Regions from separate parts of the Gottfriedia sp. NPDC056225 genome, predicted to be linked through region 2. Evidence: riboswitches for the same ligand, from Rfam matches in the RefSeq annotation. Region 2 holds a riboswitch; each other region holds the start of a gene.

Region 1 (10,747 bases), on a different contig from region 2:
AAACATTGTTAATTAATGTTCTTTTTTCAACAGCGAAAAGACGTCACCTAAATCGATGACGTTTCTTTATTACTAATCTATCGGTCTTATTGGATATTGTTAGTTAATTAATCACAAGAAGTAATTTTTCTTTAGGGACAGTAAACTTGATTGATCCGATGTTTTCTTCGATATCTTCAATTGTTGGAATGTCATCGAAGCTTTGGATTGAAATTGCATCATCGAGGCAAAGTAATATGTAAGGATAATTCGTTTCTGTAGAGTCATAGATTAATTTGTATGCTTTTGCAGGTTTATCTGATGTGAAAAAAACATCGCCTAATTTAAACGAACCGACTGAATTATATTTTATGGCAGGATTAAAGGAATAATTCATATAGTAAGCTCCTTTTTCATTTTTACTTATTATATTATTGACGGAATTTTAATAGATTAAACAGCAAACTAGTAATTTGCTTGAATTGTAATAGAAAGTTTATTTTTTTGTGTAACTAACGTGATTTCACCAATCCAATCTTCTATATCACCTAATGTTGGCATAATGTCATAATTTTGGACTAGTTTAGCATCTGATAGTGAAATAAGCACATATGGGAAGTCATCTTCATTTTCTTCAAAAACAAGCATATAGATTGTTTCATGTTTTTTAGTAATCAGTACACTACCTGGCGTTATTATTTTAGAGCGATCAAATGCGGAAGGGTGTTTTAAAGTTAAATTCATTTCTATTACCTCGTTTCTGCAAATCTAGTAAATTATATGATAGATTTTTGAAAATATGAGTAGAAGGTCAGTGGAATCGACTGAGATAAAATGCAGTAAAGTATTAGATTTTTGTTTTATTTTTTTGTTCGTTTCCTTTTAAAAGCTAATTCCTTTTCTTTTCTACTTGTTTTCAATTGTATAAATCTGTATGATGGTTGAAGAGGTGAAATGATCGAATGGAAAGATTACAGAAAGTTATTGCTAGGGCGGGAATTGCTTCTCGTCGTAAAGCAGAAGAGTTAATTAAAGAAGGTAAAGTAAAAGTAAATGGTCAGGTTGTTACAGAGTTAGGTGTAAAAGTGAGCGGTAATGATCGTGTTGAAGTGGAAGAGATTCCTATTGATAAAGAAGAGCCAGTTTACTTCCTTTTATATAAACCATCAGGCGTAATATCAAGTGTGTCAGATGATAAAGGTAGAAAAGTTGTAACAGACTTTTTCCCAATGATTAAACAACGTATTTATCCAATTGGTAGATTGGATTTTGATACATCAGGTATTATTTTATTAACAAATGATGGAGAATTTTCAAATTTACTTCAACATCCAAAATATGAAATAGATAAAGAATATATTGCAAAAGTAAAGGGGATCCCTACTAAGGAGAACTTACGTAAGCTAGAAAGAGGAATTATGCTTGAGGATGGGAAAACTGCTCCTGCTCAAGTTAAGATGATTTCGCTTGATAAAGGCAAAAATACTGCAATTATAAGACTAATCATTCATGAAGGCAGAAACCGTCAAGTTAAGAGAATGCTTGAAGCTATTGGATCTCCAGTTATGAAATTAAAACGTGAGCGATATGCATTTTTAGATTTAACTGGATTAACACCTGGTGATGCAAGAGAACTTTCACCTCATGAAGTAAAAAAAATAAGAGCAATGGCTTCTGCTAAGCCTCGCTAATGCCGAGTCAGACTGTTGATAACACTTTCTTTTTCGAATGTCATCCCTTTTATGAGCTAACTGCTTATATGGTTGGTATTTTGACAAAACTGTGTTTAAATCAGTCTGATATCATATATTAGGACTTATGTCTTCACACTGACTCGGTAAATACCGAGTTTTTTCTTTTCCTTAAAAATGATTAATCCAGTATAAAAAATTGAAAATTTAGTCTTTTTTGAAACATATCAAAATTCTATTCAAGAATAGGAAATAATGATATTCTATCATATGGGGGGAACTGTATATATGAAGAAAAATAGGACGTTAATACGAACAATTATCTTATTAGTTTTGCTTTGTGCAATTGGGTATACTTTTTACATAAATTTCTTTAAGGATGATGAAGTAATTACAAAAGGAAGTAAAGCACCAAACTTTGCAATGACGGAGCTAAGTTCTGGAAAACAATATACTCTTTCGGGTGAAAAAGGAAAAGGTGTAATCGTTAACTTTTGGGGAACATGGTGCGAACCATGTAAGCGTGAAATGCCTTTTATGAACGAAATCTACTTAAAATACAAGGACAAAGGTATTGAATTACTTGCTATGAACGCAGATGAATCGAAATTTTCTGTAGAAAGATTTGTAAGCGATTATAAACTTAAGTTTCCAGTTGGAATTGATAAAGATCAAGAGGTTTTAAATATATATGGTGTAAATCCTTTACCAACATCATTTTTTGTAAGTCCTGATGGGACCATTAAACGAATCGTAACTGGACAAATGACGCCGAGCTCTTTCGAAAGTTATATTAAGGAAATATTGCCAAAATGATGAGTGAGCATTAGTTAGGGGAAATAATATGGAGACTTTTAAATGTGAATGTGGTCATCTTAATCATGTAGGTACTGTAATATGTGAATCGTGTGGTAAACCTCAAGATGAAGGTGCAACGGAATTACTTGATATGCGCTATGAAGGTACTGCTAGAAGGTCAATCGTTAATAATCAAACATTTATCGATAAAGTTTGGACTTTTTTCTCATCTGTAAAGGTGGCAGTCATCATCATAATTATAACTCTAGTAGCAGCAGCACTAGGTACTATTTTTCCGCAACGAGATTTACTACCGCCTACTGCGAATCCAACTACGTATTATCAAGATGAATATGGTATTTTTGGTAAGGTCTACGATGCAATTGGATTAGATAACACTTTTAGCTCTTGGTGGTTTATGTTATTAGTCGCATCGATTGGGATCTCACTTGTGATTTGTAGTTTAGATCGAATTTTACCACTCTATAAAGCGCTAAACAAACAAACGGTTACTAGACATCCAAATTTTTTAAAAAGACAAAAAATGTTTGGTATTAATAGAGTTGATAATATTCCAGAAGAAATTGAAAAAGCTAAAGTTAAGTTACAAAAAAGAGGATATAAAATCCGAGAAGAAAATGGCAATATTTTAGCTGAAAAAGGTCGCTTCTCACGTTGGGGCCCATATGTAAACCACATTGGCTTAATTATCTTTTTGATAGCGGTTATGTTGAGATATGTTCCAGGAATGTACATGGACAAGGCTCTATGGGTTCAAGAAGGTGAATTAAAACCGGTAGTTGGAACGAATCAAAACTATTATATTAAATTAAAAGATTTTCATATGGAAACATATGATAAAAATAAAGAAAGTAAGATCTATAAAAAAGCAATTGAGCGTTATGGAAATGACAAAATTCCAAAAAACTATCAGGCCGATGTTACGCTATATAAAAGACAAGGTAATTTAATACCTGGGGAAGACCCAAAACTTAAAAAAGTTAAGGATTATAGTATCAAAGTTAATGAACCTTTAAAGTTTCAAAACTTTGCTCTATATCAAGTAGACTATCGAATCGGAGAGTTTAGTGCATTTTTATTTACATTACAAAATAAACAAACAGGAGAAAAATTAGGTCCAATTAAAGTTGACTTACAAAATCCTAAACAATTTTATGATTTGAAAAATGGATATAAAGTAGAACTTAAAAATTATTTTCCTGATTTTTATTTTAACTCTGATGGTCAACCTGATACGAAAACAAGAAAACCAGACAACCCAGCATTTGTATTTAAAATGACGACGCCAAAAACGCCAAAAGGTGAAGTAGCTTTCGTTGCGATTAAGCAAAATATTGAACCAAATGGGGAAAATAAGTATAAGATGTCATTTGCTGGAATTGAAACAAAAGATTCAACTGGATTAACTGTTCGAAAAGATTTAACACTATGGCTACTTGCACTTGGTGGAGCGATCTTTATGATTGGTGTTATTCAAGGTATGTATTGGTACCATCGTCGTATTTGGATCCAAAATCAAGATGGGGAAATTTGGATAGCGGCATTTACAAATAAAAACTATTATGGATTAAAGCAAGAGTTGAAGAAAGTGTTGGGAGACACAAAGATTGAAGTTCCTATTGATCAACAAGCTGAGAAAAGCGTTTAATTAGGGGGAAAATATGTACGAGCTAAGTAGTAATTTTTTATTTACCGCGTTTATTTGTTATATTGTAGCTACTTTCTTTTTTGGCGGCTCGATGAAAACAAATGATAATGGTCCTAATAAATGGGGTACTATTGGTATTTCTGTAACGATTATTGGATTTTTATCACAACTTACTTATTTTGTTACTAGATGGATTGCAGCAGGACATGCACCTGTTAGTAATCTATTTGAATTTATTACATTCTTTGGGATGATGTTGATTTTTGCGTTTATTATGATTTATTTCATGTATCGCTTAAATATAATCGGACTTTTCGCATTACCATTGTCGATTATTATCATTGCTTATGCAACAGTATTTCCACATGAAGTTAAGCCATTAGTTCCTTCTTTAAAAAGTTATTGGTTATACATTCATGTAACGACTGCGGCATTAGGAGAAGCTATTTTAGCTATTAGTTTTATTACAGGTCTAATTTATTTAATTAAAAATATCAATCAAAAAGTTTCAAATAAGAAAACATTTTGGTTAGAAGCTGTTTTATACTTCTTAGTAACTGTTGTTGGTTTTATCGTTATTTCAACGGCATTTTCTGCATCAGGCTACGAAGCAAAGTATACTTGGATCAATAAAGATAAAGTTCAAGAAGAAATGGTTTATAATCTACCTTCACTAGTAGGACCTCATAAAGGTGAATTAAAAACAGAAGGTAAATTTGAAGCTCTTGCAGAAGTGCCAGCTATGGTGAATGCTAAAAAATTGAACACAGTAATTTGGTCAATCTTTGCAGGTGCAGCATTATATGCAATTATTCGTTTAATCCTTAGAAAACGAATTGGAGCATTTTTACAGCCTTTTGTTCAGAAGGTAGATAGTGAATTATTAGATGAAATTGGATATCGTGCTGTTGCGATTGGTTTTCCAGTATTCACTCTTGGTGGACTAATCTTTGCCATGATTTGGGCTCAAATTGCTTGGACGAAATTATGGAGTTGGGATCCAAAAGAAGACTGGGCATTAATAACTTGGTTATTCTATGCAGTTTTCCTACATCTTCGTTTTAAACGAAATTGGCAAGGGGAAAAATCTGCATGGCTAGCTGTTATCGGATTTGCGATTATTATGTTTAACTTGATTGCAGTTAACTTAATCATTGCAGGTTTACACTCATACGCATAATAAAAAGATGTGCTAAAAACCCCCGTAAAGGAAATTAATTTTTCCATGGCGGGGGTTTTTCTACGTTAAGAAAAGAAAGTTTAATAAACAATTTCTTAAGGTCTTCGCTGTTTGATTCTGGATTTTTTCACTAATTTATGGAAATAATAAATTAAGAATTATGTAAAAATGTTCACAAATTGTACTAGAATATACGATTTTTATTATGTAAAATTATGAAGAGGGGGTTATATGCATGGAACAAAATATAAAAATATTAATAGCAGATGATGAAGATCGTATTAGACGATTATTGAAAATGTATTTGGAACGTGATGGATATAGTATTGATGAAGCTGATAATGGTGAAGATGCTTTAAATTTAGCATTAAAAAATGAATATTCATTGATTGTACTAGATTTAATGATGCCAAAAATTGATGGAGTTGAAGTTTGTAGGGAATTACGAAAAACTAAAACAACGCCAGTCATCATGCTAACGGCTAAAGGTGAAGAAACAAATCGTGTTCAAGGTTTTGAAGTTGGTACGGATGACTATATCGTTAAACCTTTTAGCCCACGTGAAGTAGTACTTCGAGTAAAGGCTCTATTAAGACGTGCTTCTCCAGTACCGGTGTTTACTTCAGATAATACTTCTGCAAAAGATATAGTAGTGTTTCCGCATTTAACGATCGATAATGATGCTCATAAAGTAATTGTGGCAGGTGAAGATATAAGCTTAACGCCAAAAGAATATGAGTTATTGTTATTTTTAGCGAAATCACCTGAGAAAGTATTTGATCGAGAAACATTGTTAAAATCTGTATGGCAGTACGATTTTTTTGGGGATTTACGAACAGTTGATACACATGTCAAACGACTTCGAGAAAAATTAAGTAAGAGCTCTGAAGATGCTGCAAAAATGATTGTCACAGTATGGGGCGTGGGTTACAAATTTGAAGTAGGTCAGGAGTAATGATTCTAAGAAGTTTAGTTGGAAAGCTTTGGCTTACAATTATATTATTAGTATCCCTTGTGTTATCCTTTCTGACATTTGTCTTAATAGGTTTTTTTGAAAAATTTTATATTGACCTTCAAGTCCAAAATATGAAAGATGACGCTTCGAAAATTGCACAATTAATAGAAAATGGCCAACCAATTTCAAATATTGAATATTTATCAAATAATATTGTGAGTAGGTATTCAAGAGTAATTATTTCGATTGATGGTCAGAAACCGTGGTATTCAAACAATACATATGGAATACAAGATTTACCTTTTAAAGAAATACAAAATGATGATGTATTAGACCAAACACTAACTAAAGATAAAGAGGTTAGTAAAAGACTAGTCTACGGTGAAAATAGTGAAAGGGAAAAATTAGTTGTTGGTGTGCCGTTAAATGCTAATGCAAAAAATGGAGCTGTATTTGTTTACCAAACATTGCAACCTGTTAAAGTAATGATTCACCAAACAACTAATTTTGTTTTGCTCGCTGCATCAATTGGAATCGTATTAACAACATTTTTCTCTTTTTTCCTTTCATCAAAAATTACAGCACCGTTAAGAAAGATGAAAGAAGTTGTGGGTAGTATGACTTCGGGTAATTTTAATGTGAAAGTGCCAATCCATTCAAGTGATGAAATTGGAGAGTTAGCTTACTCATTTAATAAAATGAGTAAACAGTTAAATTTTAATATGAATGCATTAAAGCAAGAAAAAGAAAAGGTTTCTAATATAATTACAAGTATGGTAGATGGTGTTATTTCAATCGATAATGAAGGACGAATTATCACAACAAATCCACCGGCAGAACGCTTTTTAAAAATGCTTAATGATGATTATTTTGAAGAAGAAACCTCGTCACTCGTTTTAACAAAGGAATTACTAGATTTATTTGAATTAGTTGTTGTAAGTGAGAAAAAGCAATTTATTGAATTAAATTTTGATCAAGGTAATTGGCAAGTTTTAATGTCGCCACTTTATAATCAGACAAATATAAGAGGCGTTGTAGCTGTAATCCGAGATGTGACAGAACAAAGGCGTTTGGAGAAGATGAGAAAGGATTTTATAGCTCATGTCTCTCATGAGTTACGTACTCCTATTTCTTTACTACAGGGCTATAGCGAAGCGATTGTAGATGGTGTAGCAGAATCTAAAGAAGAAATGCAAGAGTTGTCACAAATTATTTATGATGAGTCACTTCGAATGGGTAGATTAGTAAATGATTTGTTAGATTTAGCAAGAATGGAAAATGGTTTTACTGAATTGAATCGAGATCATGTCCCATTGATTCAATTTGTAGATCGAATTTTACGTAAGTTCAAAGGGCTAGCAAAAGAAAAAAATATTAAGCTATTTGGTGAAATCGATAATGTTCCACATGTAGATGTATATATCGATGAAGATCGTATGGAGCAAGTTTTTACTAATTTAATTGATAATGCTATTAGACATACAAATGAAAATGGCAGAATAATTGTATCTGTAAGTCAAAATGAAACATCGACAATATTTAGATTCATTGATTCGGGTGCAGGGATTTCAAGTGAAGATTTACCATTTGTGTTTGAACGTTTTTATAAGGCCGATAAAGCTCGTACTAGAGGTAGGAGCGGTACTGGTTTAGGGTTAGCAATTGTTAAAAATATTGTCAATGCGCATGGTGGATCAATCAAGGTTTCAAGTGAGATTGGACATGGAACGACATTTAAAGTGAAAATCCCTCATGATTTACGAATGAACGAAAAAGATGTAGAGTAATCTTGTTTCATATAAAACATTTTTCCTGAGATTTTAGTTTCTAAACTTCAAGTTAAATAAAGTTATGTTTGGACTATTCTTACCTGAGGAAAATAATTGAAATATAGTATTTTACACAACAAATTCTAAATAAAATAATTGAATTCTTACTCGATATATCTTACGATTGAATTAATGAAATATTGATGAGTTTAGTGCAAATATTGCTTAAAAGGGAATCTGGTTACAATCCAGAACTGTCCCCGCAACTGTAATGTGGACGAAACGGCTATCCACTGTTCGAAAAGAATGGGAAGGACGGAGTAGGTTGAAGCAAAGTCAGTAGACCTGCTAAAGTCATCCTTGTTCAATTCTTCGGGGAGTAAGAGTTTGAAGCAGCAGTTGCAAGACTTCTTGTATATGTATGTTGTTTCAGCCCCGTTCATAATGAATGGGGTTTTTTTATGCTTTCCAAAATTTTAGGAGGATTCAAATGAAGAAGTTTTTAGCTAGTTTTATCATGATTATATTGTGTTTAGGTTTATTTGGTTGTACTAATGATACGACACAAAAAAAATCGAATGTAGGTACAAATGAACAAGCTACTTTTCCAATGACGGTTAAAGATGCTACGAAAAAAGAAGTTACGTTAAAAGAAGCGCCTAAAAGAATCGTTTCACTAATTCCAAGTAACACAGAAATCCTTTACTCTATTGGAGAAGGGAAAGAGGTCGTTGGAGTAACAGATTTTGATAATTATCCAAAGGAAGTAAAAAACATTGATAAAGTTGGCGGAAACAATGCTGACATGACTTACAATGTTGAAAAAATTATTTCACTAAAGCCTGATTTAGTATTAGCTCATGAATCAAGTTTAGGAATTTCTGCTGATGGCTTAGAGCAATTAAAACAAGCAGGAATCAATGTGTTTGTCGTTAAAAACGCTGCAACTATTAATGATGTCTATGATACAATTTTACAAGTTGGAGAAATCACCGGTAAAACTAAGCAATCTAAAAAAGTAGTAAGTGGAATGAAAACAAAATTAGATGAAATTAGCAAAAAAACAGCTAAAGCAAGTACAAATCCAAAGGTTTGGCTTGAAATTTCAGGTCCACCAGAAATATATACAGCAGGCAAAGGCACTTTTCTAGATGAAATGATTTCGATTATTCATGCTAAAAATATAGCTGAAAATCAAAAAGGTTGGGTACAGTACAGTGAGGAATCAGCAATAAAAGCAAACCCAGACGTTATTTTAACGACTTATGGTGATTTTACTCCAAACCTAGAAAAAACGATTATAGCTAGAAAGAACTGGCAAACAGTAAGCGCAATCAAAAATAAACGAGTATATGATATTAATGCAGATACAACATCTAGACCAGGTCCAAGACTTGCAGAGGGAGTCGAAGCAATTGCAAAGGCGGTTTACCCAGAGCTTTTTAAATAATACATATTTAATCTTTATCTTTCCAATTATTTTATTAATTTTTCTATTTATTTTAGGGGTTTCGATTGGTTCTACATCGATTCCCTTTTCTTCTATCATTTCTAGCTTTTCGGATGCTATATTTAAAACTAATTATGTTCCAGCAGATATTCAAACAATTGTTATGAATATCCGTGTGCCAAGGGTTTTGTTAGCTGGATTAGTAGGAGCGTGTCTTTCATTAGCTGGAGTCGCGTTTCAAGGTATACTTAAAAATCCATTAGCCGATCCATTTACATTAGGTGTTTCTTCGGGCGCATCTGTAGGAGCAGTGTTTGTTTTATTTTTTCAAATAAGTTTACCAATTGTTACTTACTTTACTTTACCGGTAGTTAGCATTTTATTTGGGTTTGGTACACTATTAATCCTATTATTATTTGTAAGAAAATTAGATCGCTCTTTAAATGTCGAAACAATCATATTAGGTGGAATCATAATCAGTTCATTTTGTTCGGCATTGTTATCATTATTTATTACATTTTCGAATAATGAATTACGTGCAGTTATTGGCTGGTTAATGGGGAATATTGGAAGTAGAGGTATTCAGTATTCTTTAAGTTTACTACCATTTTTAATTGTTTCATTTTTGATTTTATTTAGTCAAAATAGACATCTAGATGCGATGACATTTGGTAGCACAAATGCAAAGAATATTGGTATCGATGTGAAAAAATCTACTTATTTAATTTTGCTAACAGGAAGTATTTTATCTGGTGCAGCTGTAGCGGTATCTGGAACAATTGGGTTTGTAGGGTTAGTTGTTCCGCATTTTACTAGACAGCTTGTCGGTCCACTACATAAAAAATTACTGCCATTATCAATGATAAATGGAGCCATATTTTTAATAGGTTCCGATATTTTATCGAGAGTAGTACTCGCGCCTCGAGAATTACCAATTGGAGTAATTACTTCCTTAATAGGTGCTCCTATGTTTGCGTTTATATTACTATCACTGAAAAGAAATAGAGGAAAAGTATGATTAAAAGTCAAAATATCTCATATTCATATGATGGAATTCATACAGATTTGGATGGACTCACCTATTCGATCAATCAAGGAGAATGGCTAGGAATTATTGGACCTAACGGAAGTGGGAAGTCTACATTTTTAAATATTCTATGTGGACTTTTTAAACCTTCTAAAGGAAATGTTAAGTTAGATGGAGAATTAGTTTCTAGTATGTCTAATAAACAAATAGCTAAAAAGATTGCTGTGTT
Region 2 (10,747 bases):
ATGCAGATTCGCAAGAAGAAGTCGATGAAATTATCAGTTTTGTACATGAACGAAAAAAATACAGCCTTGTAAACGTATAGGGATAGGAGATTTTTCGATGCATATTGAACAGTTAACCCATTGGAGTGGCGAATTAGGACGTGAAATGCCGTTAAACAGATATGGACACAGTGGCATGCCAATCTTAGTTTTTCCTTCATCCGGAGGGACGCATTTTGAATACAATAATTTTGGAATGATTGATGTATGTCATGAATTTATTGAATCCGGAAAAGTTCAGTTTTTTACATTGGCTAGTGTAGATAGTGAAAGTTGGCTACACGATTCAAAACCGGTTCATGACCGTGCATTAGCTCATGAAGCATATGACCGATATGTGATTTCAGAAGCTATTCCATTTATTAAACATAAAACAGGTTGGTTTGATCCAATGATGACAACAGGCTGTAGTATGGGTGCATACCATGCATTAAATTTTCTCTTGAGACATCCGGATGTCTTCCAAACAACCGTTGCACTTAGCGGTGTTTACGATGTGCGTTTCTTTTTTGGTGATTACGGAAATGATCCTCTTGTATATGAAAATTCACCGAGTGATTACATATGGAATCAAAATGACGGCTGGTTTATTGATCGATATCGTTCAGCAGATATCATTATTTGTACTGGGATGGGTGATTGGGAACAAGATGGGCTGCCTTCATACAATACATTAAAAGAGGCTTTTGAAGAAAAACAAATTAAAGCATGGTTTGATGAGTGGGGCGAAGATGTTTCGCATGATTGGGTTTGGTGGAGACGCCAAATGCCGTATTATTTAGAGGAATTATTTCAATAAAATGTCAAAAAACATTAGTGCAGTTGATTTGCTTCTAATTGGAATCATACGTATAGAGAAGCTGTAAACCTTGGTAGTATAGGGTTTACGGCTTTTTCCATTTATTCAGTGTACATATAAAATTAATACGAAATATAATTGTACCAATTTGGTGCTAAAACGATCATTTTATTAGCCGAATAACTTATTCAATCTTTGAATAACCTCTTTTTGTAATCAATCCTTTAAATATAAATTCAACGAATAAAAATAGATATTGATCATTATATTGTAGGAATATAAATTTAATGCACGTTAAATATTAATGGGCATTAAAATTTTATATTAATTAATTTTTAATGCTACTAAAAATTTAACGATAATAAAATGTATAAAAGGGGGGAATAAGTTGGAAGGAAAGAACGATTATATTGAAAGAATTCAATTTGCACTTCAAGCTTCTATCCAAACGATGCAGCCTAAGTTAATAGATACTTTGGAGCATCATGGCGTTACAGCTACGCAATTCCATGTACTAATTTACTTACGAAAACATGAAAGGTGCAAAATGTCCGAAATCGTAGAATTCTTGGAAGTTAAACCTAGCGCGGTATCTTTTATGATCGACCGACTAGAAAATAACAACATAGTTTATAGAGAGAATGATAAAAAAGATAGACGTGTTGTAAATATTTTGTTAACAGAAGAAGGGATAGAAAAGATAGATTTAGTGATTCAGGATCGAAAAGAAATGTTTGAAAATATTCTGCTCAATTTTGAAGAAGATGAGCTCTTACAATTTGTAAAGATTACTGAGAAAATTGCCACTATAGCAGCTGAATTATAGTTAATATCTCAAAATCTCGTTTTGTAAGATTAGAAGAATAATTGTAAATGAAGCGATTTCTGTAATTTTAAGAATAGTTTGAATTATATTAGAATGTTGGACTTTATTCGCCTAAAAGTTAATACAAATTAATATACGTAATCGAGGTGACTTAATATTAAAACTTATGTTGTGACAGGTGGCTCTGGCTTTATAGGTTCGCATATTTGTGAACAACTAATAAAGAAAGGGAATAGGGTTATTAATATTGACAACTTCACAAACTTTTATGATTACAAAATAAAGATTAAAAATGTTCTTGAAAGCACTCAAATGGATGTGAATTTTGAGTTTCTTAATAAAACAGAAGATTTGAATCGTTTAGTTAAAATAGTTGATCAACCTAATTATCGTTTATGTTTGGTTGATATTAGAGATTATGGTAGCTTAGGTGCTGTTTTTCAGGAGGAAACGATTGATTGTGTAATTCACTTAGCTGGATATGCTGGTGTAAGACCATCACTTGAGGATCCAAAAATTTATATCGATGTCAATATTCAAGGAACTCTAACACTACTAGAATTAATGAAAGAGTATAATGTCAAAAAATTAATTTTTGCATCATCTTCTTCTGTATATGGAAATAATAAAACTGTACCTTTTTCAGAAAATGATAATGTAGATTTTGCTATTTCTCCATATGCAGCAACAAAGAAAAGTGGTGAAGTGATTTGTCATACATATCATCATCTATATGGGATCGATATGATGCTTCTTAGATTTTTCACAGTTTATGGAGAAAGGCAACGACCTGATCTTGCGATTCATAAATTTACGAAATTTATCGACGAAGAAAGGCCCATTCCTTTTTATGGAGATGGTCTATCTGAAAGGGATTATACGTATATTGGAGATATTATAGATGGAATGGAAAAGTCTTTACGATATTTAGAAGAACATAGTCATGTTTATGAAATTATTAATTTAGGTGAGAGTACGACAATAACCCTAAAACAAATGGTCGTTACAATTGAGAATATATTAGGTAAAAAGGCTACTTTAGAAAAACTACCTACTCAACCAGGTGATGTTCAAAAAACGTATGCTGATATTTCGAAAGCAAAGAGATTAGTTAATTATAAGCCGAATACTAATTTTGAGGATGGTATTAAGCAATTTATTAAATGGTATAGGAGGGATAAATATGACTAAATTATCTGTTGTAGCACCAATTTATAATGAAGAAGAAAATATAAAAAATCTTTATCAATCGATCACAAATGCAGTAAAAGACAAAGTAAAAGAATATGAAATTATACTAGTTGATGATGGTAGTAAAGATAATAGTGCAAATTTACTAGAGCAATTGTCAAAAGCAGATTCCCATGTCAAGCCTATCTATTTTGAAAAAAATTGTGGCCAGACCGCTGCACTATGGGCTGGGATGAGGCAAGCTAAAGGAGAGTATATTTCATTAATTGATGCTGATCTACAAACTGATCCTCACGATATACTCACTTTAATGCCATATATGAAGGAATATGATTTCGCAAACGGGATGAGGTTAAAGCGTCGAGATACGTATATTAAAAAAATCTCTTCTCGTATTGGAAATGGTGTTAGAAATAAGTTAACTAACGACATAATCTATGATACTGGTTGTCCGATGAAACTAATGAAACGAGAGGTTGCCCAAAGTTTATATTTACATGAAGGGATGCATCGGTTTTTACCAACTTTAGCTAAAATGAATGGGTTCAATGTGATTGAGGTCGAAGTTAGCCACAGAGAAAGAGAATATGGAGTATCAAAGTATGGGGTTTTTAATAGAGCTTTTGTAGGGCTAATGGATGCAGTTGTTATAGGCTGGCTAAAAAAACGAGTGATTCAATATAAAATTAAGTCATAGCATTGTTATCTGATCCATCTTTACATTTTAATGAAGGCAGATAAAAGAAAAAGATAGGAGAGGGTTTCATCAAATGACTATATCCACTAGAGATTTACTTTGGATTACTTTTGGATTTATTGGTCAGGCCTTATTTTCCTTACGATTTTTAACTCAATGGTTAGCTAGTGAAAAGGCTAAAAAGACGATAATTCCTTTTTCATTTTGGGTCTACAGTATTCTAGGATCAATAATTCTTTCGATTTATGCTATTTATCGTAAAGACCCTGTATTTATTCTCGGTCAACTCCCTAGTGTATTTGTATATATACGAAATGTAATGATCTATCGTGGGAATAATAAAAAGAATGAAGAGAATAAGACATCAACTCTAAGTGGTTAAAAAATTCTTCGATTAGGTAGTCAGAGCAATCTTTATTATTTTTATCATTACAATGAGAACATCTTTTTATAGATGAAATGTGCTTTGGAGTATTAATACTTTTTGTGAAAATCTGAATAAGATTATTAGTTCTGTATTCATAACTAGAAGGTTATTTAGATCATTATTTTAAAAGATAAGGGTGAATAATACATGGAAATTGCCGTTGTCGGAACTGGATACGTTGGCTTGGTAACGGGGGTTTGTCTAGCAGAAAAAGGACATACAGTTTCTTGTATCGATACGGATGATCGAAAAGTAGCCTTATTGAAGTCAGGAGTGTCTCCTTTTTATGAACCTTATTTAGAAGATTTAATGCGAAAGAATATGAAGAGGTTATGCTTTACAACAAATCATAAACAAGCTTTTAAAGATGCGGATGTTATATTTATTGGAGTAGGAACTCCGGAAAATCTAGATGGTTCTGTCAATTTAAATTACATTTACGAAGCGGTTATCCAGATTGCTATGTTTGTTGAAAAAGACTGTATAGTGGTAATTAAATCAACTGTACCTGTTGGAACAAATGATCTGATTGAGGAATTAATAAAATCTAATAAAAAGAATAATGTCGCGATAAGAATTGCTTCAAATCCAGAGTTTTTGTCTCAAGGTACAGCCGTTCTTGATACATTAAATCCTGCTAGAATCGTTATTGGCGTAGAAGAGAAAGTTGTAGAAGATATCTTAAGGGATGTATATATCGATTTTGATTCTGCCATCATCGTTACCAATCGCAAAAGTGCTGAGATGATTAAATATGCTTCAAATAATTTTTTGGCTTTAAAAGTTTCATATATTAATGAAATAGCAAATCTTTGTGAATTCACAGGAGCAAATATTGATGAAGTTGCTTATGGGATGGGCTTGGACAGTCGTATAGGTAATAAGTTCTTAAGCGCTGGAATAGGGTACGGTGGATCCTGTTTTCCAAAAGATACAAAAGCACTATACGAGCAAGCTAATTCATATAAATATGAGTTGAAAACTGTTAAAGCTGCTATAGATGTAAACGAAAATCAAAAACTAATATTACTAAAGAAATCAAGAAAATATTTTGATAGCTTAAAAGGATTAGAAGTTGCGGTACTTGGGCTTACATTTAAACCTAATACAGATGATTTAAGAGAGTCTCCATCGCTAATGAATATTCCGATTATGATCGAAGAAGGAGCGAAAGTAAGAGCTTGGGATCCTGTTGGAGTTGAAAATTTTCAAAAAACACATCCTGAACACATAAATTATTACAGTACAATTGAAGAAACGATTAGAGGAGCAGATATTTGTTTTATCTTTACTGAGTGGGATGAAGTGAAAAAATTTGACTTGTTAAACTATATGAAATTAATGCGAAATCCAATTATTCTTGATGGAAGAAACTGCTATGATCTTAATAGTGCTAAGAAAGCTAACATCATTTATGATTCGATTGGGAGACAGAAAATTTCGTCATTTAAATATGATTTTATAAACGATTTCAAACAAGTATTGAATAATTAAATGAATGATCACTATAGTTCACAAGTGTCTAGTAAACACACATAGTCCTGGGTACAGACGACAAACTAAAAAAAAGGAGTGGCTTAGAGTCTACTCCTTTTAATTATTTTTTGGAAATCTAGTTGAGCGGATTAAAGGGTCAACAATATCGTTCTAGCCATTAATTGGTCTCCAATATTAAACTCTATATCGTTTATGGTTTGTTCAGCCATTTTTTGATTGAACTCATTTTTGGTTTATACGACAGATCTATAAGTTTTTGTATACTAACCAACATATTGTTGGAAATTGATTATTGAACAGAAACGGATAACATTATAAAATTTTAAAGTAATTAAAAGGTAATTAAAAGATGGCCATGTTGCCCAAATAATGAGTTGGGAATTTATGGTCGATAATAAATTGCTATTCCATTTACATTTAACTTAAATGGAATTTTATTGTGTTCAAGAAAATAATGGAGATGATTTTAAAAATAGAAAATGGGGAAATATCATTCTATTTGATATGACGACTTGAATGAATAGAAACGATTTATGATTTTACAATTAAACGTGAAAGGAGAACCTAAATGCAACTTCAAATTTATCAGTGGATATCATTTCAACAATTACAACATTTCGTAACTGTTCATAAAAACTTAGGTGTTCTGATCGCGTTTTTGATTCCATTTGCGGATTCTTTTTTGGGAATTATTCCACTTGGGGCAATATGCGCTGCGAACGTCAACGCGTTCGGATTTTGGACAGGATTTTTAGCAACCTATGTTGGTAGTGTTTTAGGCACTACTGGTATGTACTTCTTATTAAAAATGACTGGCGCAAAATGGCTAGAGCGTTTTATTCAAAAGAAAAAGAAAGGGAACTCTGGTATGAGCTGGTTAAATAACAGTGGATTTGGTCCAGTGTTTCTCTGGTTTTGCATCCCGTTTTGCCCATCTTTCATAACGAATATTTTTGCATCGATGTCTAAAATCAGACCTCGTATCTATATATTTGGATTCGCAATGGGGAAACTTGTTGCATTGTTGCTCATTAGTTTTGTTGGCCAGGATTTAGATGATTTCTTCAAAGAACCTCTTGAGTCAATTCTAGTTTTGGTAGCTATATTTTTATTATGGTTTGTTGGTAAAAAGGTTGAAAAGAAATTTACGATGCAGCGAGAGAAAATGCACTTATAATAGTAGAAAACCACTGAAAACATTTCAGTGGTTTTCTTATTTTATTTATAAATTATAGCTCTTAAAAAATCCGTTGAACGCTTAATATATGATCTAATTACTCTTTCACCAACAACTTTTCTCTCGCTTGCTCAGCTGCTTCAACCATCACCTTTAATGCAGCAATCGTTTCATCAGTACCTCGCGTTTTCAAACCGCAATCAGGATTAATCCAGAACAGCTTCGGATTGATTACTTGAAGGGCACGATCAATATTTCTTGTGAGTTCTTCAACCTTTGGGACACGAGGACTATGAATATCATATACGCCAAGGCCAATCCCTTTCTCGTATGTATTTTCTTCAAAAGCAAAAATTAACTCACCGTGACTTCTTGATGTTTCAATCGAAATAACGTCAGCATCGAGCGCATTAATTGCATCGATAATATCTTCAAAGTTTGAGTAGCACATATGAGTATGAATTTGTGTATCGTTTTGTACAGATGCTGTTGCGAGTTTAAATGCATAAACAGCAACATTCAGATAGCTTTCCCAGTTTTCGCGTTTTAATGGTAGCCCTTCACGAATTGCTGGTTCATCGACTTGAATCATACGAATTCCGTTTTTCTCGAGCGTTTCAACTTCTGTTCTAAGTGCAAGTGCAATTTGATTTGCAACATCGTAACGTGAAATATCATCTCGTACAAATGACCAGTTTAAAATTGTTATTGGACCTGTTAACATGCCTTTAACAGGCTTAGTTGTTAATGATTGGGCATACACGGATTCTTTAACTGTCATTGGTTCTAGATAAGATACATCTCCATAAATAAGTGGGGGTTTTACGCAACGAGAGCCGTATGACTGTACCCAACCAAATTTTGTGAATTGGAAACCAGCTAATTTTTCTCCAAAATATTCAACCATATCAGTTCGTTCAAATTCACCATGTACAAACACATCTAAGCCAAGTTCTTCTTGAATCGCAATCCATCTTTTGATTTCTGCATAAATAAACTCTTCATATTGCGCATTCGTTAATTCACCTTTACGCCATTTTGAACGCTGACCTCTTACTTCTTGTGTTTGAGGGAAACTTCCAATTGTTGTAGTTGGTAGAAGCGGTAATTGGAAAGACTTTTCTTGAATGGCTTGACGAACTTTATAGGATTCTTCACGCTCCACACTATACGTATGCAAGTTTTGAATGGCTTTCTGAACATGTTTATTGTTTCGAACGGATGATTTATTTAATGCTTGAATTGCATTTGTACTTGCTTCAATTTCTGCTTGAATCGAAGTTTTCCCATCTTGTAAACCTTTTGCTAATACAAAAATTTCATTTAGTTTTTCATCAGCAAAAGATAGCGCAACCTTTAGCACATCATCAATTGTACTTTCATTATTCGCTGTTACAGGAGAATGTAATAAGCTTGATGAAGGTTGGATAATAAGCTGATCCTTTGAAACGAACTCAGTGATTTCTTCAAGAAGGGCATATTTATGCTCAAGATTTGCACGCCATATGTTACGTCCGTCAATCACACCAGCAGCAAGTACTTTATCTTTTGGGAAACCATATTTTTTAATGGCAGCAAGGTTACGACCGTTATCATAAATAAAATCAAGACCAATTCCTTGAACAGGGAGTGAAACTACTTCTTCGTAGAAATCAACGCTCTCAAAATAAGTTTGAAGAATCACATTCACATTAGGTGCTGCTTCATGCAATGCTTCATATATATCGTTAAATAATGCAACTTCTTCTTTTGAAATAGATGTAGATAAGATTGGTTCATCTATTTGAACCCACTCAACACCTTCTGTTTGTAATTCTCGTAATAGATCGGCATAAAGTGGTACAAATTGATTTACAATCTTTTTAAACTCAGTTTCTTTATATCCTTTAGACAGTTTTACAAATGTTACTGGCCCCAAGATAACTGGTTTCCCTTCAATACCAAGCTTTTGTTTAGCCTCTTTATAAAATTGTAGTGGACGGTTATCGACAAGAGTAGGTGCTACTTCTCCCAATTCTGGAACAATATAGTGATAGTTTGTGTTAAACCATTTTGTCATTTCAGATGCAACTGCACTTTTTGAACCGCGTGCTATTTCAAAATAAGTTTCAAGTGATACTTTTCCTCCTGCATATTCAAAGCGCTTAGGTACGAGACCGAACATAACAGTTGTGTCGAGAACATGGTCATATAAGCTAAAATCTCCTACTGGAATTAAATCGATACCTTGATTTTTTTGCTTTTGAAGATGCTGCAAACGAATCGCTTCAATTTGCTTTAAAAAATCTTCTTTTTCTAGTTTACCTGCCCAAAATTGTTCAAGTGCTTTTTTCCATTCACGCTTTTCACCAATTCTTGGATAACCTATATTTGAACTTTTTACACTGTTTACCATTCTAATACACTCCTTATATGTTTGCTTTTGTATTTTCTTCCCAACAAAAAAGTCTCCCTTTTCAAATAGAAAAGAGAGACTCATACGCATAACTAACTAGAGTTGAGATATTGCTGATCCCAAATCACGTATTCCTCACTCCCCCCTATACATCCGTAGGTACAAGCGCATACAATAGGCAGGTCTCCTGACTTAGGATCAAACGCTTCTTATCCCTTCCCATTTCAGAGAATGAAACAGTGGTTGAATGATAAGTTGCTCCCCAATACAGTGGCGGGACCGTGTCGGATTCTAACCGACTTCCCTTTTAAGCTGTGTAAATAATTCTTAACAGCACCTTTTGCATTTTTATGAAATTATTATTAAGAAAATTGAAGATGATCATTTCTAACAAACCTTCAAAACGACAAAAGCCCTCGCTACTTTATAAGTGAGAGGGCTACAAAATTTATGGAATCCTCTCTTATTTTCCAAAGCAATTTGCTTTGCAGGAATTAGCACCTTTTCAACAAAAAACGTTGAATGGTTGCCGGGCATCATCGGGCCAGTCCCTCCGCCACTCTCAATAAGAGTTTAATAATTTATAATGTTTTGAATTAATTGTCATGATAGCATGATAAACATAGTCTGTCAAAATAAAATAAAAAATGTTCGCTACAGAAAAGTTTAAAAAAGAGGGAATGTATATTTTGTATATATAGATAATACATTAGAATCAATCCAGAACACGGTTAGATTCAGTGGTCTAAGTAATTTTATTTTGATCTAGTTCTTAACTAAAAATTTTTTTGATCAACTTTACAATCCTACTACTCGGTGATACAATGTACCTGTACTTAGCAATACTGAATACCAGTAATACTAAATAGTTAAATTTTTTTTAAAAAAAGGTTCACATTTCTTCTACTTAGTAATACTATATACTATTACTAAGTAATACGGAGTATCAGTCGCACTAGATAGCTGAAAAAGAGTTCATATAAAAATGAACAGTAAAAGCATTGATCTATAGGCTATTTAGTTTTTCTATTGTCCGGTACTAAGTATTACTGAATATCTGTATCACTAATTAGTAGAAAGTGTGTTTTGTGCTCAGCTAATTGCTGTTTAAGTTAATAGACCTAAAAATTATTTCACAAAAGTAAAAAGGAGGTGTACGCTATGGAAAATTTAACAGAAATGCTTAAAGGTTCATTGGAAGGTTGTGTACTTGAAATCATCAGTCGCGGTGATACTTACGGCTACGAAATTACTCGTCTTCTTAATGACTTAGGATTCACTGAAGTTGTCGAAGGAACAGTCTACACCATTTTGATTCGGTTGGAAAAGAAAGAGATGGTAAATATCGAGAAAAAACGGTCTGAAATGGGACCGCCTCGTAAGTTTTATTCATTAAACGAAGCAGGGCGTGAGGAATTACAACAATTTTGGAAAAGATGGAATTTTGTTTCATCAAAAATCAATATACTAAAGGGGGAACGATAGTATGAAAAAATTTATTGAGTTAATCATTGGTGATATAGAAAGCAAAAAAGAATATAAAGCATTTATGAAAAAGGTAAATTCTCTACCGAAAGATTACGCATTTGTGTTCAAAAAGATTCAAAAGTACATGTGGAATTTCGGTTATGGATTTGGTGAAGAAATCATTAATTTGTATGAACTGTTTGAGGCTAGTTCAGCAGAAGGAAAGCATGTG
Region 3 (10,747 bases), on a different contig from region 2:
ACTTGCCTTTGATTTAGTTGTCGTATTAGGTGGCTATTTTGTAATCGGTTTTGAAAAAACACTGTATACCGTCATTTCAATTTATATTGGAATTAAAGTAATGGATTATGTTATGGAAGGAATAAATCCGAAAAAAGCAATTACAATTATTTCTGACCAAGCAAATGAAATTGCACAGATCGTATCAAATGAATTGAATCGTGGGGTAACAATCTATCCAGCAAAAGGACATTTCTCAGGTTTAAGAAAAGAGTCATTATACATAATTGTGAGCAATAAGGAATTGTTTGAACTTAAAAAAATAATTCACGCAATCGACCCAAAAGCATTTGTCGTTATTCATGATGTAAATGATGTATTAAAAGCAGGATAAACAAATCATATTAAGTTAAACAAAAAAACAAATCACTTTAGTCATTTACCTAAAGTGATTTGTTTTTTTACTTACACCTCTTGTTTCCCATTTATTCCTGATTCTAAAATTTGATTTATGTTTTCTAATTCTTTTTGCAACATTACGATTTTTGTAATTTGAGCTTTCTTTTCTTCATCGGTTTCGATTTCTTCCGCACTCAATGCAGCAATTTCTAGTTGTAATCTAATTCGTTCATTTAATAAAGATTGTTGATCGTTTGTAATGCTTTGTCTACCGTTCCATTCCGCAAAAGAACCTTTGAATTCATAAAGATTACCATTTTCGATATGAATTACACGATTTGAAACTTTTTTTAGTAAATAAGGATCATGAGAAACAACTACAACGGCTCCAGGATAAGCAGCTAATGCTTCCTCAATTCGTTCTCTCGTGTGAATGTCTAAATAGTTTGTCGGCTCGTCAAGAACAAGTAGATTTGAGTCTGAAAAATATAGCTTTACGAAAGCAACTCTACATTTTTCCCCCATACTTAATTGAGCGATATTTTTATAAACATCCTCTCTTCTAAAAAGGAAGCAAGCTAGTAGTGTCCTCGCCTCAGTTTCAGTCATATTTGGAAGAGATAAAATTTCATTTAAAATGGTAGAATCTTCATTTAACGCTTCGAGCTCTTGCATAAAATAACCTATTTTTAATTGAGGATTATGTCGTACGGACCCATTACTCGGAATCAATAATCCCGTTAATAATTTTAAAAATGTAGATTTTCCAGAACCATTTTTACCTATTACAGCTAATCGATCTTCTCGACCTAACAGAAAGTCAACTTGGCTAAATAATGATTTGTCAGCGTATGAGAAATCTACTTTTTCAAAGTTAATCATTTGCTTTGCAGTGAACGTTTCATTTTCAAAGCTAGCTGCGATTGTCTTAACTTCTTTCGGTTTTTCTACTTTTCTTTTTTCTAATCGTTCTAAATCCTTTTCCTTTGATTTAAATCTTAATGCGTTTTTTGCAGCTTGTTTCTTTGCAAAAGGATCACGTTCACTCGCTGCATTATGCGAGCTTGTAAACCATTGTTTATATTGATTAATCGTTTCGATTAACTTTTTCTTTTCCGCTTCTTGTTTTTCATATTGAGCTTGCTGGGTTTTTCGCTCATGTTCTTTTTGTATTTTATACGCTGAATAGCCACCATTATACTTAAATGTGCCAGCATGTGTTAATTCAACCGTAACAGTCGCAACATCATCAATGAATTGTCGTTCATGTGATATAAAAAGCACACTGCCTTTAAAGTTTTTTAACCACTCAGTTAACCATTGAATCGACTCTGTATCTAGATGATTTGTTGGTTCATCCAAAATTAATAGCTTTGGTTGTTTCATCATCACTTTTGCTAATTTAACTTTTGTTTTTTGTCCACCACTTAAATGACTGAACGGGATATTCCATAATTCTTGCGGTAATTGAAATTTCTTTAATACTTGATCTATATTATTTTCAAAGTCGTATCCATCTAATTCTAAATACTTACTTAAATACTCATTATATTTATCAAGATTTTTTTCATTAGATAGATCAAGTGATAGCTTTTCTAAATTCTTCTTTATTAAATAACGTTCCTGATCAAATGATTCGATTACTTCCCTTGCTGTAAGTAATTCCTGGTCTTCTTCATCTGTTAAAAGCCAACCTATATCTTCTTTTGAATATTGAATTTGCAATAACCCTTTATTAAGCGGAATATTTCCTAAAATTGCATTGATAAATGTTGATTTCCCAACTCCATTTTCACCAATTAAAGCAACTCGTTCGCCTTCTTTTAGTTCTAGATTTCCATTTTTAAAAATTGTCATTCCGTTTAACTCTATTTCAATGTTCGATGCTTTTATAATAAACATATACTTCACTCCATCCAATTTAAAAATATCCCTCTGTTTTTAGCCCAGAGAAAATAAAAACACACAAGCAGTATCTGCCTGTGTGTAAATTGGATGTAATTTAATCAGCCTAGTACATTCGAAAAAGTATATACAAAGTTTAGTTATTATTAAATAAACCATTTTTTTAATTGAATGGATTTACTTAATATTCATTATGGGCTCAAAAAATAGACATACTTATCCAATTTCTCTGTTTTCAGGCAGAGTACTTTTTTGCTATATAATTCTTTAGCTTTAAAAGTTATCGGATATTGTACATAGTGTCTAAATTTGATGCCTCCTTAAAAATATTAATTTAATCTTAGCTTACTTTTAGTATGATTTCAATCATTACTTTTATTCTTTCCAAATTAATGCCAATTCCTTACTTAATTTTTTTCTTAATTGGCGACTTTCTAAACGCTTAAATGCTAATTGTTGCAATTTAATTTCTTCTTCAGTTTCTGGTATTGCCTCTACTACTTTATGAGGTTTTCCATCTTTTAGTGCAACAAAAGTTACAAAACATGTTGCTGCTACTCTTTTTTCTCCTGAAAGCAAATCTTCTGCAGTTGCTCGAACAAATACTTCCATTGAGCTTGAGCCTGTTAAGATGACGAATGATTCATAATAAATGCAGTCACTTTCACGAACTGGACATAGAAACTCGACTGAATCCATCGACGCGGTTACACATTCCATTCTCGAATGCTTTGTTGCTGAAATAGAAGCAATTAAGTCCATTGCTGCAAGCATTTTCCCACCGAATAATGTACCATGGTTATTTAAATCAGTTGGAAATATTCTACTACTATCAAATACTCTGGATTCTTTAACGTATCTACTGTTCATCGGTTTCTCCCTACTTTTAATTAATTGAATTATGTATTTCTCTAATTTTTTTCACTGATTTTATCAAATTTACAATTCATCTTTATTCAGTCTCATGGCGAGTCTTTATTTCAAATTCAGACTTGACCCTATTTCATCAATTCTTTCAACTTTGCTATCTTACTTGTTTAATTTCCATCGTTTTTTGCATGTAAAATTGGAAGTTTCATAAATTCTCCTAAAAAAATAAAAAGCATTTTCATCTCTAAAAAGATAAAAATGCCTTAAGATCGTTGGAAAACATAAAATAATGACAATACTTTAAATTAAGCTTTCTTTCAAAAAGGCACCTCCCTATCTCTCGTAGGTCAAACAGCGTCGTTAGAATAGGCAGGTCTCCTGACTTTAGAATTTTCATCTATTACAGTGGCGGGACCGCGTTGGAATTTCACCAATCTTCCCTTTTAAGTAAATGAATTAATAAGAATTTCATTTACACCTATTCCCTACTATTTAGTTTTCATTATTTTGTCATAAAATACAAAAATAGTCAAAATATTTATTTCTTTTCCAAAAATCATAATATTCATTTATTACATCTTAATAACTTTTACTTAAAACAAAAAGTAACTAACCATAGATACGGATGTGCTTTTCATACAAAAAAATATACTAAAAATGGTTTAAATACCACATTTTCCCTAACTTTTTTTATGGTATAGTAGGTTAAATTAGAAATTTTTAACAAATATAAAAATCTGCAACTAAAAAATAATTACTATTGCAATAGAATGTTTGATGAAAGATTAGGAAATAAAGGAAAGGAATACAAACAAAAATTAAACAATTAACCAAACTCTTCACGATCTTTCCAACCATTAAATTCGACCTACATATGAGGTGATTAATATCATGTTAATTTATCGTCGTTTTTTAAAAAACTTATTTTTAATACTACTTGTATGTTTATTCGTTTCTGCATGTTCAAATCCTGACTCAAAAGAAGAATTAAGTAGTATTTCATCAAAATCCTTAAAACAAGATCAGAAGGACTTTGTAAATAACACTGAGGCTTCGGTCAAAGATCAAAAAAAGCAACCATCCGAACAGCTTGTAGCTAGTAATCGCAAATTAGTAAAAACAGCTGAATTACAGCTCGAAACCAAGAAATTTGATAAAACCATTTCAGCTCTTGAAAAATCAGTTAGTAGTTCGAGCGGCTATATCGAATCGAATCATATTAGTGGAACATCCATAATGGAAAAGTACTCTAGTAACGACTCTGAGCAATCACCATCTAGAACTGCAAATTATACAATAAGGGTTCCATCAACAAATTTAAATGAATTCCTATATAATTTAAATAAGATTGGAAATGTAATTTCAAAAACGATTTCAACTGATGATATATCCAATCAATACTTTGACACAGAAACGCGTATGAAATCATTAAAAATTCAAGAAGACCGTTTATTGAATTTATTAAAAAAAGCTGGCTCTTTAAAAGACATTTTAGAAATTGAAAAGCAATTAACTGATGTTAGATACGAAATTGAAAGTTTAACAACAACTTTAAAAACTTATGATTCAGCTGTAAACTACAGTACAATCAATCTTTTTATTAATGAAGTTTCATCGATTACAGATACAACTCCTCCAATAACGATTGGAGACCGGATCGGTGTAACATTTAAACAAAATGTTGATGCAATCGTGAGTGGATTTAAAAATACGACAGTTTTCTTGATTGGTAATTCTCTTATGATTATTATTTGGTTTGCGATCATTGCAGTTGGTTATTTTATAACGCGTAAAGCCATTAAAAAATATCAAGCATAAAACATACCTAAATAGTTTTAAGATAGCATTCTTAAGAATAGAATTTAGTTAGATAGAATAAACCGTTTACCCTTTCTCAATATAAGTATCTATTTTACTAATCATTTTCATAGTTAGTTTAAAAAACAACTTATAGAAGGAGATCTATTATATGAGTCATTTCTTATTAAGTAGACTAGGTAATTGGAAAATACAAATTCATTGCCACGCTGGTATTCGAACTGTAGGAAATGAGAGAGAAGTTCTTGTACTTGATGAAGAACATGAAAAAATTGCTCATTTTTCAATTGATTCAAAAGGAGCCTTTTTAATCCTTCAAATCCCTTGGGGTGGCTATGTGAAAATTAAAGAGGGCTATCAAACAATTGTTGTACATATTCCATATGAAGAAGTTGCGGAAGAATAATTGTCATTATTATTGATTTAATAACTTGAAAAAAAGAGTGTGCCTTTTTGGCACACTCTTTTTTTATTTACGTAATGTTAAAAACTCTAATTGTCTTAAACGCACTGTGAAGAATGTAATCGGATCAAAGTAAATACTTGGATTTGATTTCATGTCATCTAAAGTACGGTTATAGTTAGAAATTGCTAATCTTATTTCATCAACTAGCTCATGAATTTGCTCAAATGGAGCATTTAAGAACATAGCTAAATCTCTTGGTAAAGTCTTTTCAAACATTTCAAATTGTAGGAAAAACTTAGTTGATAGATCAGATGTAACATCATCGTAGTTTACATTATCAACATATTTTTGGTATTGAGCAACAAGCTTCGATTTATTTTGAGGTAATAAACCTAATAAGATTCCTGAGCTCTTTAAAATAAATTGAGATGGTGATGCGTTTAATAATATATTCATCTCATCTAATTGAGTCATACTAGTCATTCGATCAGCATCACGACGCCAGTCATCTAATACTTTAAAGTCACACTCAAGGCTTAAATATTCATTTCCAATATACTCATTTAAAGAATTACTCATTTCTGCTAAATAGCTTTGAGTACCTTCTAGTAATACACCAGATTCTTTAATCCAATTTTGAAGTGCTTCATTTAATTTTGGTAAAGTAGTCGCTCTGACATACTCACCAATTCGATGATTCATCTCTTCATTTACAGTTTCAAGAATAGTACTGAAATCACTATCTTCTTTAATTAATTCTTTACATTCCTTTAACAGGCCAGGAACACTTAATTTTAGATCATATTTTAATTCGTCTTTTAGTTCACGATATGAGTTTTTAATTGTATTTAAATGTTCCATTTCTTTATCTTTTAAAGAATGTAATAAACCGTTTAACTTTTCATCAAGAACTTCATTCCATTCTACATTTGCACGTAACTCGTCTTCTTTTTCAACTCGTTTTTCAAGTAGGAAATTGATTAGTTTTCGAATTGCTAAAAGTAATTTCTCAGTTTGCTTTGAATTAGCCTCAGTTGATAGTACATTCTTCTCAATAAATAGTTCTAAGTCTTTAAACTGATCTTGATTACTATAAATAGATGAGTATGGTAATACTTTAGCACCAGGGAAGTCTACCGTAATTTTTGCTTGTATTTCATTACGAACTCGTTCAATCTCTTCTTTACTATAAATCGAATCCATTTTATTTAAAATAAAGTGAATCGGAAGTGTTGGTAATTCTTTTTGAATAGTAATTAGTAATGAACGTTCATTCTCTGTATAAGGTGCAGTAGCATTTAGTACAAATACAAGTCGATCTGCTAATTTAACAGATTGTAATAGTGCTTTTGTATTTATTGTGTCTCCATCAATTCCAGGAGTGTCAATTATTGAAAGGTTATGTTTTTCTAAAAATGAATTTGGCAATTTATAGTAAACTAGTTCATCACCTTTTAACAGATTATTTTCAACTGTTGTTAAATCATAAAAATCAGAGTATTCAGCAAGCTGCGTATTTCCTTCGTTCGAGAATACGATTATTTCTGATTCATTATTTTGCTCAAATAATACAGGCATAGTCGTAGAAGATCCCATCATCTTCTCACCTAAAAGTGAGTTAACAAATGAAGATTTTCCGTTTCCAGCTGTTCCTGCTATTAGCATAGTTGTATTTTCAAATTGAGTTAATTTGTTTGTCCACCATTCAAAGCTGTCGCCAACTTCAATTTCATTAATTACAGACCATTGTAGAATGTTTTCAAATAATTCTTTTCCAATTTCAAAGCAATCAGGCGTTTGCATAAGTTGTTCAAATGCTCTCTCTGCATCAACAACTATTTGCTGATCGATACGTCCTGGGAATATACGATCCCATGCTAAAGTTGCAGTTGTTGCTAAAACCGCACCTTTCAAATCAGTAATGCGCAACCAATTTGTTAAGAAACTTGGCATCATCTCTTCAAGCTGAGCTACAAAATATTCACCTTCAACTAATGCCTCGTAAGTCATAGTATAAATTAAAGGCAAACGATTCCATTTAACCCCTGTTTCAACGTTGATTTGGAATAACATATCGTTAAATGTTTGTAACCAATTTACATAAACTGGTTGTTCACGATAACTGTTCCATAATGCTTCTACCATTAGTTCAAAATGCTCTAGATTTACTTTACTTAATGAAAGTAACGTTTGAACGAAATAACTTGGTGCCATTTCTCTTGTTACACCATTAATGATATATTCCTTCAAAATGATAAACCATTTTAAATCTTCTGTTCGAATTGATTCGTCTGAAGCTAATGCTACAGCACTGTTCCAATCGTGGTTTTTCTCATAAAAATTACGTGCAATTTTTGTTACATTAGGATAATCAGGATTATATTTCACTGCTTCTTTAATAATACGATCTGCTTCCTCATATTTCGCAACATCAATATAAAGTGAAAATAATTGTAGGTAGATCTCAGATGTTAGAGTTCTACTTTCTGTTTTAACTTCTTTATAAAGTTTCTCTGCTGTTTCATAAGAACCAATCTCATAATAAGAATCAGCTATATTTTTCTTTGCCCAATCACTTAACTGGTTTCCAACCTTTTCCCATTTAAAAACTGCAGATTCAAAATCCTTATTTTCAAAATAAACTTCACCTTGTGCAAATCGGATTGAAGAAAGATCCATCTCTTCATCTTGCTCTCTGTAAAGGTCTGCTAAAACCGCAATCGGATGATTTTCATTATGATTTTCATTTAAATATGATTTATAAAATTCTTTTTTAATAAATTGTTGTTTTACTGTCATTTCATCACCTACTATGTATAATTAAATCTAAAAATAAGCCAAAGGAATGTGTTAATTTAATACAGCATTATTATTCTACCAAATTAGAGTAACACAAATTGTGACAATTAGATGTCATTTTCTATAGAATTTTGTTATATTTGTTACGTTACAAACAAAACATAGGAAAAATAATAACTATTTGGAGGCATTATGCTTACTTACGAAGAAAAAATTAAAATCATCGAATCATTTCCAGAATTAACTCAAAAACCTGTTTCACTTGGGCGTACAAACTACCAATTTGAAGAAAGTTTAAAAGAAAAAAAGAACGTTGTTTTTCATTTACATCCTAATGGTAATGGATTTGTATATGCTGAAGGAATTAAAGGATATAAAACAAATGACAAAGGCATGGTAAATATAAGAGACTTTTCTGAAAACGAACTTCGTACAATTTTATCGAAGTCGATTGAAAGCCTTTCTGTTGAACCAATTTTTGATGAATACGAAGAAGAAGTCGAAGAAATTTGGATAAATGAAAATGGACAAACCCTTAAATTAGTCTCAGAAATGGACATGTGGAATGTATATGCAGGAGAAAATCTTGACGGTACCTTCAACAGTTACGGTGAAGCTTGTGAATATTTAGATGAAGAAGGTTTTCAAATAAAATAGTACAAAATTAAAAAGAGCTTGGAAATTCCAAAGCTCTTTTTTTAGCCATTTTTAGTGTAGTTCTGTTTGAGATTTGCTTCCTTTTTTAGAACGATACTCGTTCCCTTTTGTGTTATCTCCACTCGCTGGTGCTTGGCCATGAAGTTCAGGTGCATTTTGATTTTTACTACCTTTGCTACCATTTTTGCTTGTCATCATTCTTCCTCCTAATACTATTTCATAAATAGATTCCCATATTAAATAAGAGATTATTCAAGGAATTTAAGCACATAATAACAAAAAAGGAGGGTTAAACATGGCAAAAGGGCATACAAACAAAGGACCACAGAAAAGTTCTGTCGATCAATTTGGACATTCAGAAGAATCTGCATACTCAAAGAGCAAAAAAATGGAAGAATTTCATAAGAAAAATACCGAAAAAGAAAATTAACTTGAACACTTATTTGACTTGCTTATTTTCCTTCAACAAGTCATTATATAGGTAAGATGAAATTGGAGGAAAACTAAATTTATGAGCGAAAATAATGAAGTGAAAAATGAACCGAAAAAAGTAAGTCTTCAAGACTTAATGAGACAAAAATTAGCAAATAAAAAACAGCAAAATTCTAACTCTAATATGGGTTTAAATGCTGTTAAGGATACGACTAAAAAGAATCAAATTGCAAAAAAACCTAACAATCAACGTAAACGTATGGGTGTTTAAAAAATAATGAGGATGTCCTATTTTTAGGGCATCCTCATTTTATATAGTTATAATGTTGATTTAATGAAAAAATGCGAAGTGCAAGAAGTTATTCGTGCAATTAAGAAATTAGAAACTGCAAATAAACGTTAAGTGCAAATAAAAATAGAGAATCCGCAAATAAAATTGGTAAGACTGCAATTAGAATGACCAAATCTGCAATCAAATTTAGTAAAACTGCAATTAAATTACCTGTATCCCCACTTTGATAGGATATTACCCATACCGGTTACCGGTATCCTGCCTTAATATTTGTTCAAAATTAGATTACAAAAAGAGAAAATGAATAATTTTGTTCAAACTCTTTCCAATCTGACTAAAAAAGTGAAGAAAACTACGAAATTTTATAAATTGGATTTATAAAATCAGCTCTAATAGGAATCCGCCACCAAAATACCTCTTTTTGCTTCTACTCAGACTGAGATCAACAATTTTTCTCAATTTAAAAAGGGCTGCCCAAGTATGAGTTGCACTAACCTTTAGGACGCCCCCTTCTATTTTGTAAAACTTCAAATGTCTTCTAAAAGGTTTTGATTTGTTTTATTTTCACCAAATGTAAGTACTTCTTCTACAGGTTGATAAGCTTCCCCATAAAAATGTGTATCCCTATATGTATGAATCATATTATAAGTTTTTTTCATCGCTTTAAAAATCATTTCTTCACTCTCATTATTTGGCGACCAGTACAAAATTTCCATCGAATTTATTTCTTGAGTAGCAAGTGAACGTCTATTGTAGCCAATTGATTGGGCATGCTCAAACCCTTCTCTTTTATAAAAACGAAGCCTTTTTTCTGTATCCGTATCTTCATAATTTACAGGTTCAACTTCTAAAATAATTGGTTTTCCCTTCTTTTTAAGCATATTAAGCAGTTTATTACCAAGTCCTTGACCGCGCGCATCTTTAGAAACAAATAAGTAATCTATAAATACAAAGTCTTCCAGTTCAACATACATCAACACATGATGAGGTCCTTCTTCTTTATGATAAATATTTGAACGCTCTTTTAATAATGTTTCCATGTGCTCTTTTGATTTCATTTCTTCAACAGGAAAATACTGATTCAGTTTTTCATACCAATGCATCCAAAATCTCCTTTTCATATATGCTGTTTTAAAGGAAGTATTTGAAGTATTTAACATTTTCATGCAAGTAAAGTATTAATTATTAAA

Evidence for each region. Region 2 has a riboswitch for cobalamin ahead of metE (5-methyltetrahydropteroyltriglutamate--homocysteine S-methyltransferase). Riboswitches for the same ligand answer to the same signal wherever they lie in the genome.
Region 1: another riboswitch for cobalamin. It lies ahead of ACFCYN_RS15220 (ABC transporter substrate-binding protein); the one in region 2 lies ahead of metE (5-methyltetrahydropteroyltriglutamate--homocysteine S-methyltransferase).
Region 3: another riboswitch for cobalamin. It lies ahead of ACFCYN_RS07155 (acyl-CoA thioesterase); the one in region 2 lies ahead of metE (5-methyltetrahydropteroyltriglutamate--homocysteine S-methyltransferase).

Annotation. Positions count from the first base shown of each region.
Region 1 covers NZ_JBHJTJ010000023.1:7,013-17,759, reverse strand. The annotation lists gene ACFCYN_RS15260 (hypothetical protein) at 104-376, opposite strand; gene ACFCYN_RS15255 (hypothetical protein) at 445-723, opposite strand; gene rluB (23S rRNA pseudouridine(2605) synthase RluB) at 942-1,670, shown strand; gene resA (thiol-disulfide oxidoreductase ResA) at 1,959-2,486, shown strand; gene resB (cytochrome c biogenesis protein ResB) at 2,515-4,137, shown strand; gene ccsB (c-type cytochrome biogenesis protein CcsB) at 4,151-5,317, shown strand; gene ACFCYN_RS15230 (response regulator transcription factor) at 5,553-6,272, shown strand; gene ACFCYN_RS15225 (ATP-binding protein) at 6,272-8,059, shown strand; cobalamin riboswitch at 8,235-8,408, shown strand; gene ACFCYN_RS15220 (ABC transporter substrate-binding protein) at 8,532-9,491, shown strand; gene ACFCYN_RS15215 (FecCD family ABC transporter permease) at 9,457-10,509, shown strand; gene ACFCYN_RS15210 (ABC transporter ATP-binding protein) at 10,506-10,747, shown strand, end outside.
Region 2 covers NZ_JBHJTJ010000019.1:21,505-32,251, reverse strand. The annotation lists gene ACFCYN_RS13815 (ATP-grasp domain-containing protein) at 1-80, shown strand, start outside; gene ACFCYN_RS13810 (esterase family protein) at 98-838, shown strand; gene ACFCYN_RS13805 (MarR family winged helix-turn-helix transcriptional regulator) at 1,227-1,664, shown strand; gene ACFCYN_RS13800 (GDP-mannose 4,6-dehydratase) at 1,836-2,855, shown strand; gene ACFCYN_RS13795 (glycosyltransferase family 2 protein) at 2,848-3,552, shown strand; gene ACFCYN_RS13790 (lipid-A-disaccharide synthase N-terminal domain-containing protein) at 3,626-3,934, shown strand; gene ACFCYN_RS13785 (UDP-glucose dehydrogenase family protein) at 4,127-5,473, shown strand; gene ACFCYN_RS13780 (TVP38/TMEM64 family protein) at 6,045-6,653, shown strand; gene metE (5-methyltetrahydropteroyltriglutamate--homocysteine S-methyltransferase) at 6,751-9,048, opposite strand; cobalamin riboswitch at 9,209-9,404, opposite strand; SAM riboswitch class I at 9,509-9,620, opposite strand; gene ACFCYN_RS13770 (PadR family transcriptional regulator) at 10,210-10,533, shown strand; gene ACFCYN_RS13765 (DUF1048 domain-containing protein) at 10,535-10,747, shown strand, end outside.
Region 3 covers NZ_JBHJTJ010000007.1:32,010-42,756, forward strand. The annotation lists gene ACFCYN_RS07145 (YitT family protein) at 1-373, shown strand, start outside; gene abc-f (ribosomal protection-like ABC-F family protein) at 445-2,280, opposite strand; gene ACFCYN_RS07155 (acyl-CoA thioesterase) at 2,659-3,153, opposite strand; cobalamin riboswitch at 3,505-3,650, opposite strand; gene ACFCYN_RS07160 (DUF4349 domain-containing protein) at 4,045-4,971, shown strand; gene ACFCYN_RS07165 (hypothetical protein) at 5,123-5,377, shown strand; gene ACFCYN_RS07170 (dynamin family protein) at 5,441-8,176, opposite strand; gene ACFCYN_RS07175 (hypothetical protein) at 8,369-8,833, shown strand; gene ACFCYN_RS07180 (imidazoleglycerol-phosphate dehydratase) at 8,885-9,028, opposite strand; gene ACFCYN_RS07185 (hypothetical protein) at 9,129-9,263, shown strand; gene ACFCYN_RS07190 (hypothetical protein) at 9,345-9,536, shown strand; gene ACFCYN_RS07195 (GNAT family N-acetyltransferase) at 10,085-10,660, opposite strand.